Regions from separate parts of the Paenibacillus sp. J31R122 genome, predicted to be linked through region 1. Evidence: a T-box and tRNA genes for the amino acid it is inferred to sense, from the RefSeq annotation. Region 1 holds a T-box; the other holds one or more tRNA genes.

Region 1 (6,343 bases):
AAGATCAAATACAACCTCTGTATTCAAATGGAAACGCAATAAATAGTACCTAATTGAAGCGGCTGCTATTGCACGGCTCGATATTCCTGCTTTACGAGAACGCTTCGTATCGATAATAAGTGCCATTTTCTCTAAAAATTCAGCAATTTTAATGCCGATTCCTTGTCTGCCCGACATCGCGTAAGCGTGCTTCCCATCAGACGTATCAATGTTTAAGCCTTTCGCCGTATTGGGGCTGAGAGAGACGACGCCATAGCTAACATGTCTAAGCTGAGCCGCTTGCTTCTCAAAACCCAATGCGAGCAGTGCTTGCTTCACCATCGCTTGCGGATATTCCTGTCTTTGATCGATGACGTTTATGACCATGTCTGCACGACCAATTGGTTTCTTTACGCCGTCCGTATGTGTTGTCCAAAGACGATCCGCAAACTTTTTGTAACGAAAATCTTTGTCCAAGAGGCCAAATTTCCATAGATGATAGGCAATATCCTTAGCCGTATACGTTAAAATGCCATTCGAGCGCACCAATACTTTATCCGCATGAAACTCCGTTTGCTCTGAAGTATCAGCCTCATCCTCAGATTGCTTAAGTACCCAGCAGCCTTCTAGCTTGCCTTCCAGCTCTTGACGGAATATCGCTGTCGTCTGCAGCAGCTCGAAGGCACGCGACCAAAATCCTTCACGAACGATGCTGCTCTCCCATACCAGCACATCATAGGTGATGCCGAATTGCTTCATTTCCTCGACATGCTCACTTACGATCTTTTCCGCAATAAGCAGTCCCATCCACGAAATATTTGAGCGCCCCTCTTCTAACTCAGAAAGCACGTTTGTGCGTTCAACAAGCAGCTCTGGCTGCTCCTTATAAGCTTTGTTGATTTTCGAATATGTCTCCCAGCAGAAATCTCCGAACCTTGAGTAGGCTTGTTCTGTTGAGGTGTGAAGGATTCCGACTACCGTATCGGCTAGTTGATTGCCAAGGTCGTCAATATAATTGTGAACCTCAACCTGGTGACCGCTCTTTCTCAGCATCCTAGCCAGTGTATCTCCGATGCAGGAATTACGTAAATGGCCAATATGCGCGGATTTGTTTGGGTTAATAGACGTATGCTCGATGAGCACCTTTTGTTTGGCTTGTTGAGAAGCATATACCGCTTGTTCCGAATACACTGCCCACTTTTGCCAATCGAGATAAAGGTTAATGAACCCTGGCGGAGCCACTTCTATTTTGTAAAATAATGCGACAATTTGCGGGTGAGTCAGTAATTTATCCTTGAAAGCATTAGCTATTACAATAGGAGGTCTCTTTAAAATTTTTGTTAGCTGCATAGCGATACTACTGCTGTAATCGCCATGCTCAGAATTGGCCGGATGTTCGACAGTAACCTTTAAACTGTCAGGTTGCAGAGCCCCCACCTCTTGCAGTAAGTTTTGTGTAATCTCTTCAATTGCTGTCGTAATTTGTTCGTTGATCATAGAAATTCCCTCCAATTGGATGAAATAAAAAAGGCCCTCGTCTCTAAATAAGAGACGAGAGCCGTGAAGATCCCGTGGTACCACTCTAAGTGTTGAGCCAATAATTGGCCTAACCCCTCGTTTTCGTAACGGTCATTGACCGGATTTGTCTACTTCGAACACTTCGACAAACCATTTCCTGGACCCGCTTCATCCTTGACATCCGTACCGGCTTACACTGACCCGGCTCGCTGTAACTATCCGTCATGAACTACTGTTCCATTCTTTAATGTTGTTGTATGAATATTCTGATATTTACTTTAAAGTATTTATACAGGAATTAGCTTTTGGTGTCAAGATTAGTCCGAAAAATAACCAATATTCGGTTGAGCTATTCGCCGTACGCTACCTCTCCTGACCATGCAAGCATACCGCCAGCTACATTAATTACTTTATATCCTTGAGAATGTAAGAAATTACATGCTTTTGTGCTGCGACCGCCGCTGCGACAAATGATGACTATTTCTTGATCACCCTGTTGAAGCTCATCAACACGTTCCTGCAATTCCGATAATGGAATGTTACGAGCCTCATTGATATGACTGGCTTGCCATTCATCTTCTTCACGAACATCTACTAGATTAAGTGATTTACCTTCTTTTAGCTGGTTTTCCAACTCATCTGTTGTTATTTCTGGATACATGCTATCCATCCCTTCAAGCTTTGCTCGTTAATTTTGTTGTTTGAATGCATTGTATCGCGTTGCCAAAGCATTGTCCATATCGTCCATTTAACTTGTAATCAACAAAAAAAATGAGCTAACCTCTTTCGCATGCAATCTAACGCATGATGAACGAAGCTTACTCACTTTTTTTAAAATATAGGAAAGTAAAAGTTTCACACTTATACTCCGCCTATATTTCACCGCGAAACGAGCTTAATTCGCCTGAGGACAGCATCAGTCGTTTACGCTTGTAAGAAGTATACTTTAGAAACGAACGGCCGTGCCACTCACAGCAACCATCAACATACCTTCACGAACAACCTCGTAATCGATATCAATCGCGACAATCGCATTTGCTCCAAGTTTTGAAGCTTGATTTTTCATCTCGTCAATCGCAACGTCACGCGCTTCCTTCAGCTTACTTTCGTATGCGCCAGAACGTCCGCCAACGATATCTGTAATGGATGCAAAAAAGTCTCGAACGACGTTTGCGCCCATGATCGCTTCACCGGTAACGACTCCAATATAATCCTGAATAGGACGACCTTCAATTGTTGGTGTTGTAGTAATAAGCATAATTTAACCCCTCTCGCCCCAATTAAGAAGCATGTGATTTTGTTTTGCTTCTATATACGAGACAATAACTAGGATGTTTCAATTATTTTCTATCCAATTCATTAAGCTTTACGTTAATAAGCGTATCTGAAGCGTCTTTAATTCGTATACTAACACGCACGCCAAATTCTTGCGAATCCTGACGCAGTCTTAACATAAACCGTTCCTCCGCTTGCCCGTCCCCTAGCTTCTGTCTGCCTTCATATTTATAGTCGACAATGGAAGCATCGTGATATGATTTTATTGTTTCCTCCATCGCAACTTTTCCCCACTTCGCATAGTTGGGTTCAGCGTACAGTGCTACAGCTTCATCAGCAATAACTCCCGAGTTGGAGAAGCATAAAATGGCGAATGCAGCTTTTATAAGCATATGACCTAACATGTAATCACTCCTACCTACCTTCTTGATATAGCAAATAGGGTCACCCAATAAGGTCCTTACTATGCGTTTACGATGGAATTTGTATCTCGTTGATAAAGTTCATCGACAAACGAACTTTCATTGCATTATTTGTCAGCTTTCACGACTCTGTAGAGAATGTTTTGTTAATTTTTTTGTAGATCGTAAGCAGCTGATTCTGTTCTTCAAGTGACAACACTTCCATAATTTCTAACTGCATTTTTATTCCTTTTTCTTTCACTTCTTTCAACACTTCTTCCCCATTTGGCTCGATTGAATAGACAAAGTAACGTACTCTCAAATGAGGGAAGTAAGAGGCTATCCGATTACATGAGGAGGATAAATAGACATATCGTCAGATAGCTGAGAAATATAAGACACAGGATAAAGGCCGGGTACGTCATTGGGTGTCCGACAGCAGAGTGGCTCCTAACCTGCTTAAACGTCAATTTACTGCAGAAAGTCCTAATCAGTCTTTGACTTTTTATTGCTGCACCGTTGGAGCAATAGCATTCAATGGTAATTCTTTTTGAAAATATAAATGCTCGACATCATCAGCTTATTAGGATTCTAAGTTTCCACTCCTTACTCGCAAAATCTTAGTTATACTTGCTCTCTTCTGAAACTATCCATCTTATGTTTTATGATCAGTATTTCCTCAAACATTTGTTCATGTGTTTTACTTGTCATTCTTATCTTTGAATAATACTGTAAATAGCGTTGTCTAATTTTTATTAATAACTGTTGAATCTCCCTTTCCTGCTCAGTCTCAAAATTTTTATCGTCGAATATTTGAAGTAATTTTTTCTCCTTTTCTGAAAACATCGCGATTTTTTCGAAAGTATTTCCGTATATCAGTAAGATTTCCAGTGCTTCGTCATAAAAATTATTGTTAATCAATGTCTAAACTCCTTTTTCTCCATTAATTTTTTTCATTTAAACGATTTTACAAAAAAACTGGTATCACATATTGCTCTTTTACTATGGTACAAACAATTAGTATAGGCCCCCTCAATGAAACATAAAGGAATTGCCAATATATCTGCAGCAATACTATAAAGATGAGCAGATTCATTCCCAGCGATTAGATTACAAATAAAGGAGTACACAACTACACTATTCATTTCAAAAGAAATTTCAATAAATAAATTTCTGAGTTCTTTAGAAATTAAATTATTTTTACTTATAGTAGTGTTTGCTTCTTAAATATGATTCCTTAACCCGGAGTTCATCGGGTTGACCACTCACTTCCCATCTTTTTTAGGATCATCACTTTCATTTTCGATAAATTCCTCAAGCTCATCTTCAATTTGTTTATTCAGTAATTTATATTCTGCTGATTCATCCTCTTGCTCGTTATTGCCAGCGTTCTCGTTCTCATTCTCGATATAATGCTCAAGCTCTTCTTCGATTTCTTCATCCGTACTTATATGATCTTCCTTTTCTTCAACACCAAGCTTTTCTTTAATCAAATTTATGTCTTTCGCAATTTGCTTATTGCTCTGGTAGTTACTAAAAATCATGCCAAACATGATTGCCAATACAACAGGTATACCAAACGGGCCTAATATTAGGCTTAAAATAATGACTAAAACTAATCCAATCACTGCACCGACAATTGTCATTTTTCATACCCCTTTTGTCTTATTTTCATCAAATAATACTTTTATGTGTATGCGTCATCGTCCTTAACATTCGATAAGTATAACAAAGTTAGAAGATACTGGTAAACACAAAAAAGCTGCCCCTTCGGCCAATGACCGTTGGGACAGCTTCTACTTTACCGTATCTCTACAGCATCAATTATTTTGCAATATTCACTTTATTTTTCTTCTTACGATTTAGGAATTCGTAGACAACCGGTACGATAATCAGCGTAAGCAAGGTCGAGCTCGTCAAGCCGCCGATTACAGTAATCGCCATGCCTTTGGAAATAAGTCCGCCAGATTCAAATCCGAATGCTAGTGGAAGCAATGCTCCAACCGTAGCAATTGCGGTCATCAAAATCGGACGTAGACGAGTTCCTGCTGCTTCAAGCAATGCTTCACGTACGGATAACCCTTCGTTTTCCTTATGAATAACTCGGTCGACGAGTACGATAGCATTCGTGACCACTATACCAATAAGCATGAGCGCACCAATCATGGCGGTAACACTTAGCGTTTCCCCAGCAATGAGTAGGCCTAACAGTGCTCCAATGACTGTGAACGGCAAGGAGAATAAGATCGCGAACGGTGTCAATGCTCCGCCGAATGTAATAACCAGCACTAGGTATACAACTGCTATGGCAGCCAGCATTGCAAGTCCTAGCTGTGTGAACGATTCTTGAATATCCTCCGTCACACCGCCCATTTCAATATCAATACCTATTGGAAGTTCCATTTCGTCTATCATCTTCTGAAGCTCGGTAGATACTTTACCTACATCAGATGTGGTCACATCTGCAGTCACTTCTGCATAAACGCGATCATCACGTCTCGTAATTGTATTCGGTGATTCGCCTTCTTCAATAGTAACGACATCTTTCAGAGCTACTTGAACACCGGCAGGTGACATTAGCTTCACATTTTCCAGATCCGCTTTTTCCTTATACGTCTTCGCTTCAACCTTCACGTAAACGTTGAATTGTTCGCCGTCTCTCTCAATTGTTGTGATGAGAGGACGGTCACGTACTGGGCTGAGCGCCATTGCAACTTGACCTGCAGTCAGACCAGTCATACTAAGCTTTTCTTGATCAACTACAATTCGATATTGATCATAGGTTTCAGCCAAGCTGGAATCAATATTTTTCAAGTTTTTGTTATCCGCAAGCTTAGCTGTCAATTCATCCACTACGGGTTGAAGTGACTTCATATCTGAACCGTAAACGAGCATCGAAATGCCCGAACCGCCCATACCTCCGCCACTGAAATCCTGCTGCTTCCATTCCCCTTTGCCGCCTAGCTCTTGTAGCAACGGTACGATTTTCTCTTTTTCAGCTGTAAAATTAGGTGCATCTTCATTATAACTTAAGTTAAATAATGCTTGCTTCGATGCGCCCGGGCTAAAAGGATTACTTCCACCAACCACATATTGTACAACATTTATACCCTCATCCTTACGATCAAGCAGAATTTTTTCTGCTTCAAGCGCCATCTTCTCTACCTGTT
Region 2 (6,343 bases), on a different contig from region 1:
TTCCTTGAAGTAAGTCAAGAAATCTGGATCGCGGAAAATAAGGTCCTGATACTTCGTGAGTGCCGTATCTGAGATTGAACGAGCAATTTCATCCCATTCCGCTTCAGCAGCCAGCTCTTGTTCTGGATATTTTGCCAGACGAGCCGCAGTAATAAGCGCCCATGTCGCTTGCTCCAAGCTGCGGTATGCGATGCCCTGCATTGAGTAGCGGGAGGAAAGAACCTCGCCTTGCTCTGTAATCTTAATACCTCCGCCGACTGTATGCGGCGGCTGCGCCAAAATACTGCGGTTAAGAGGCATTCCGCCGCGGCCTAGTGCCCCGCCACGACCATGGAAGAATTTCAATTTCACATCATAATCGTTGCCCGTAGCTGTAATTTCATTCAGCGCTACACGCAGCTCCCAGTTCGCTGTAACCGCTCCGCCGTCCTTGTTGCTGTCCGAGTAGCCCAGCATAATTTCATGCAGATTACCTCTTGCTTCAACCGCTTGACGGTAGATTGGCATCTCAAACAGCTGTTTCATAATTTCAGGCGCAGCATGAAGATCGTCAATCGTCTCAAACAAAGGTACGGATTGAAGCGTGCAGGTCACAGTACCGTCAGATTCCTTACGGAATAAGCCAACTTCCTTAGCAAATACCATAACCTCAAGCATATCGCTTGCAGCCTCAGCCATACTGATTAGGTAGCTGGAAATACAGTTCACGCCAAACTCTTGTTGAGCGCGATAAATGATATGGTACACGTCCAAACATTCGCGAGTTGATTCGGTGTAATCCAAATGGCTCGAAGTAAGTGGACGTGGATCGTTTAATAAACGGTGAAGAAGATCTGTTTTCTCTTCTTCAGGAAGAGAAGCATAGTCATCGACTATGTTCATTTTCGCCAATATTTCAGTCATTGCGTTCTCATGCTCTTGACTGTGCTGACGCACATCCAATGTCATGAGATGGAAGCCGAACAGCTCAACCTGACGTACAAGCTTAGCCACAATCGTATCGGCCACATAGTCCGCATAGTGATGACGCAGGCTGCGATCAATAATTAGCAGATCTTCGCGCAGCTCATTCGGATGGTTATAACGCATCTGTGAGCCTTTCGTCGAATCTCCACGTGTATTAGCCAGCTTCTCAAGCATGAAGCCTAGTTTAATACGATAAGGCTCCTTCGTATTTCTCCAAAGCTCAACGCATTTCAGCTCGACATGCTCGCGGTCCAGACGAATGGATTCCACCAGCTCATCCGTTACCGTTACCAGATTTGTGCTGAAGCTTAGTAAATCCATCAACTCATTAAGCTTCTCTTCGTATTTCTGGATAGCCAGCTGACGATGCATCGTTAGCGTCTCCCAGGTTACCTTGGAGGTTACGGACGGATTACCGTCACGATCGCCGCCAATCCAAGAGCCGAAGCGCAAGTAATCAGGCACATGCCAATTTTCATCCTGATAATATTTGCCTAGGCAACGTTCAAGCTCTTCATAGACACTTGGTAGCACCTCAAACAACGTTTCATCAAAATAGTATAAGCCGTTACGAACTTCATCAATAACGGTTGGTTTGCGGTCGCGAAGCTCATCGGTTTGCCACAAAATGAGAACTTCATTCATAAGCTTTTCACGCAGCTTCTCGCGTTCGCGATATGTCAGTGTCGGATTGTCTAGCTCCATTACATCGACAGCAATACGTTTATGAATATCAAGCACCGCGCGGCGCGTTGCTTCCGTAGGATGCGCAGTCATAACTAGCTCGAGCGAAATGTTGCTCATAATGTCTTGAACATCTTCAATAGAGATGTTACGTTCCTTCAAATCCTGAATCGCACTCTCAATCGAACCGCGTTGAACGGCTTCACCGGCTGAAACCTCATAGTCCCGCTTACGTCTAATCCGGTGATTTTGCTCAGCAATATTAACGAGCTGGAAATAAATTGCGAATGCCCGTATTACTTGATGACGTTTTTCCGGATCTAAGGAAGCTATGTTTGATTTAAAATGTTCAAAAAGCTCCGGCACGAATTCAGCGCGTAGAGCTTTACTTTGTTCGCGAATTTGCTCAACGACATCAAGTAGTTCACGCCCTCCTTGATGAACAAGAACTTCACCGAGTATATTGCCTAGAAAGCGGACATCCCGGCGCAGCAAATTGTTTGCTTGCGGCCGATTTGCTGTCAAAGTCGTTGCAGATTGATCCGACATACTGTTCCTCCTAAAAATTTTGCACATGCAAAACTTGATACCATAAGCATACACGTACGTTAATTTCGTTTTTTTTCACTTCAACCATCATACTACAAAATGCTACAGGGTTGAAGCCCCGATACTGATCCTTGCAAAAACAACCAATGCTTGTCTGAATTGAATAACTTTCTTTATAGAGCATATTTAAACAAACATTTTTGAGTAAAACTCAAGAGAAGATTTTTGTTTGATGATTATAACGAAATGTTGATTGGTACTTATAAATGAATTCTTGATTGATATTAATAAACAAATTCTTGATTGATATTAATAAACAAAAATTCTTATGCTTAAACAACAAAAAAGCTCTTGATTTCTCAAGAGCTTACGCTTCATTAGTTGGAGCGGGTGATGGGAATCGAACCCACGCTATTAGCTTGGAAGGCTAAAGTTCTACCATTGAACTACACCCGCAGAAGAAAATGATGGTCGGGACGACACGATTTGAACATGCGACCCCCTGGTCCCAAACCAGGTGCTCTACCAAGCTGAGCTACGTCCCGAGATATTTAACAAATCATTTCTTGGTAAATCGAATATGGCGCGCCCTAAGAGATTCGAACTCCTGACCTTTTGATTCGTAGTCAAACGCTCTATCCAGCTGAGCTAAGGGCGCAACTTATGGAGCGGAAGACGGGAATCGAACCCGCGACCCTCGCCTTGGCAAGGCGATGCTCTACCGCTGAGCCACTTCCGCACGAATTACTTCAGTTGCTTACTTCGTTTATTTCGTTTGTGTCGTTTGTTGTTGCAGCGACAAGTAATAATATATCACCCCCAGAAACAAAATGCAACTACTTTTTCAAAAAAAGTTTAAGTTATTTTTCCGCCGATGCTTTTCTCTTAATTTGCATACTTAAATGAGCATGTTTCAAAGGCTGTAAACGCCGTGGTTATGAGGGTTTTCACTGATGGGCAGACTTCAACCCTATGTGTGAGTAATCTTATTAATTGCATGAGATTGTATGAGTTAATTCGCAAAAGTATGTGATCAGACTTACTGCTTTTAAGCTTTACTCACTTTTGTGTAGGGAATTTTGCTTGCTATTAGGTTACGCACACTTATTTGCGGAATGTTACTTACTGTCCAGATACACTCACTTATTTATGGTATGCGATTTATTATTAGGATAAACACACTTATTTGTGGGAATGCGACTTATTACCAAGATACACACACTTATTGTGGGAATGTGACTTATTACCAAGATACACACACTTATTTGTGGGAATGCGACTTATTACCAAGATACACACACTTATTTGTGGGAATGCGACTTATTACCAAGATACACACACTTATTGTGGGAATGTGACTTATTACCAAGATACGCACACTTATTTGTGGGAATGCAGCATACTACCAAGATAAGTGCAGTTAGGTTTGTAATGAACTACTACCAAGATGCTCACTCTTATATGTAAGAAATCTTATTAACAGTACTGATATGTTCGTTAATATGTGGGTAACTCTTCTTATTCTAATTCTTTGCCCACTTTTTTGTGGGTATCCATCACATCTTTTAAGCTTCAATCACAAATTTGTAGGTAACCCTGTTAGGTGTACATCTACACAAGCTATTTTTTAGGAAATCTCCCTCACATAGGAGGAGTAATTTAATTAACAGCAAGCTTTACTCACAATTGTGTAGGGTTTGTTATTAACTTTAAAGAAAAACCATTCTTATATGTGAGTATCCTTAGCAATTTTGCAGCTTCACTCATTGAATTGTGGGTAACCTTGCTAACTTTACTGCTTCCTTCGATATTTTTTAGAAAACCTTATTCACATAGGGGGAGTATTCTAATTATCTGCAAGTTTTACTCACAATTGTGTAGGATATGTTACTAACTATATAGAAACACCACACTTGGTTGCGAGTATCCGTAGCAATTTTACAGCTTCACTCGCTTTTTTGTGGGTAACCTTGCTAACTTTACTGCTATACTCGCTAATTTGTGGATTAGCATGTTTAATGTATGTTTCAATGCTATTATAGGTACCCCAACTATCGTTGGAGTTACTGCTATAGTTTAAGTTACTTAAGAACGGTAAATCTACTCCCTATTGTGAGGGTATTCTCACTAATTGTGAGGTCTCACTCATTATCAAGACTGAGCTTTTTACCGAAGTTAATGATTAATGAGGTAAACCTCACTCCCCATGAAGTAAACCTCATGCCGAGTGAGATTTAATTCACTCTTAGTAAGAAGCGTATGCTGTGCAGCGTTTTTAATGAGGTTTACATCACACATTTGTGAGGTTGCCTCATTGTTTGTCAGTTACTTTATCTTAACTTCTCCTGGAGGTAAAAAAGTGCGGAGAATATTCTTTCTTTTGCTGCATTGTAAGTAGACTGTTGCATGTAGAGCTGTTTCATTCGTCGGTTGCATATAGGTAGACTGCTACGTGCAGAGCTGCTTCTTTCGTGGTTTGCATATAGGTAGACTGATACATGTAGAGCTGTTTCATTCGTCGGTTGCATATAAGTTGACTGCTATGTGCAGAGCTGCTTCTTTCGTTGTTTTGCATAGAAGTAAACAGTTGCTTACATAGCTGCTTCTCTTCAATATAATCTATGAGGACTGATTCATATGCGGATTTACGGGGATACGGTTTCTTTGGGATACATAACAGGATTTACGGGGATACGATTTCTTTGGGATACATAATAGGATTTACGGGGATACGGTTTCTTTGGGATACATAACAGGATTTGCGGGGTGACGGTTACTAGGGGCGGAGATATGGTCATTTTTGCGATATCGGATCCCTTTTGGGTAGTTTCCATTGTATGTACATAGCTAACGACAACCGTAATAAACACGAAACATGAGCGTAAAATATCGACGTAACTATGAAGCTCGGTAACCAGCTGTATACAGCAAAAGTCCGCGCTCCACTGTGGGATCACGGACTTTTTTATTATCAATTGCAAATATTAAACGCCTGCCGCAGCTGCTAAAGCCTCTTCTGGCTGTGTAAGGCTGCTCCTAATCTCTACTTTTTCCGCTGCTGGCTCTCCAGCAAGTGCATACGGCAAGCATAGAGGAACGCCTGTACGAGGATCTGGAACGATATCTGCTTCAATATTAAATACTTCGCGCATTATTTCAGGCGTAATGACTTCCACTGGAGACCCCTCTCCGACTACTATGCCTGACTTAATTGCAATCATATGGTGCGCATAACGTGAAGCGTGATTCAAATCATGTACAACCATAACGATAGTTCGGTTATTGGAGACGTTCAGCTTCTGCAGTAAATGAAGTACTTCAAGCTGATGCGCCATATCGAGGAAGGTCGTCGGTTCGTCAAGGAACAATATGTCCGTTTCTTGGGCCAACGCCATAGCTATCCATGCGCGCTGACGCTGTCCGCCTGATAACTGGTCAACTGGACGATCGGTAAAATCATTCATACCCGTCGCTTCAATTGCCCACTGCACGATACTGCGGTCGTCTTTACTCATCGAACCAAAACCCTTCTGATAAGGGAAACGTCCGTAAGATACAAGTTCCGAAACGGTTAACCCGTCTGGCGCGGTCGGATTTTGCGGCAAAATAGCTAGCTGCTTCGCCACTTCCTTCGTAGATTGCTTATGAATAGACCTACCGTCCAGGAGAACACTGCCTCGGGAGGGGCTCATTAGACGAGCCATTGTTTTCAAAATCGTTGACTTCCCTGAGCCATTTGCTCCTACAAGCGCTGTAATCTTCCCTTGAGGAATAGCGATGTTTAAATCTTGGACGATTAAGCGATCATCATAACCAATATTGAGATGAGAGGTCGTAAGGCGAATCATTAGACATGCACGCTCCTTCCGCTGCAATTGATTAACTTCTTTATATATTCATAAAAAATTACATGAGTAGATTGTCAGAAAATGAGAACAGTTATCAAATAAATTTAATGATAATTGTTCTCATAACAATTGTCAATAAATTAATGCAAAAAAAGGGCGCCCGTTAAGGCACCCTATAAAAGCCTAAGATATATGAAAACGGATGAGTTAAAATAGTAATGTCTTTTCCGTAATATACAGAATCTGCGGAAATAGCTTCGACCGTAATCGAAAAGCATATGAGGAAGCCCCTTTGC

Evidence for each region. A T-box is a leader RNA that pairs with one kind of tRNA and senses whether it is charged. The one in region 1 lies ahead of AC0YN7_RS03865 (arginine--tRNA ligase), so its partner is inferred to be a tRNA-Arg.
Region 2: it encodes a tRNA-Arg, which carries the amino acid that the T-box ahead of AC0YN7_RS03865 (arginine--tRNA ligase) is inferred to sense. The anticodon was not compared.

What each region holds. Positions count from the first base shown of each region.
Region 1 covers NZ_JBWDNM010000002.1:159,202-165,544, reverse strand. The annotation lists gene AC0YN7_RS03865 (arginine--tRNA ligase) at 1-1,476, opposite strand, end outside; T-box leader at 1,524-1,751, opposite strand; gene AC0YN7_RS03860 (rhodanese-like domain-containing protein) at 1,847-2,158, opposite strand; gene AC0YN7_RS03855 (YbjQ family protein) at 2,444-2,755, opposite strand; gene AC0YN7_RS03850 (DUF3889 domain-containing protein) at 2,838-3,176, opposite strand; gene AC0YN7_RS03845 (hypothetical protein) at 3,316-3,444, opposite strand; gene AC0YN7_RS03840 (hypothetical protein) at 3,798-4,094, opposite strand; gene AC0YN7_RS03835 (hypothetical protein) at 4,439-4,819, opposite strand; gene AC0YN7_RS03830 (efflux RND transporter permease subunit) at 4,998-6,343, opposite strand, start outside.
Region 2 covers NZ_JBWDNM010000019.1:96,991-103,333, forward strand. The annotation lists gene ppc (phosphoenolpyruvate carboxylase) at 1-2,199, opposite strand, end outside; tRNA gene AC0YN7_RS25790 (tRNA-Gly) at 2,582-2,655, opposite strand; tRNA gene AC0YN7_RS25795 (tRNA-Pro) at 2,668-2,744, opposite strand; tRNA gene AC0YN7_RS25800 (tRNA-Arg) at 2,781-2,857, opposite strand; tRNA gene AC0YN7_RS25805 (tRNA-Gly) at 2,864-2,938, opposite strand; gene AC0YN7_RS25810 (ABC transporter ATP-binding protein) at 5,184-6,047, opposite strand.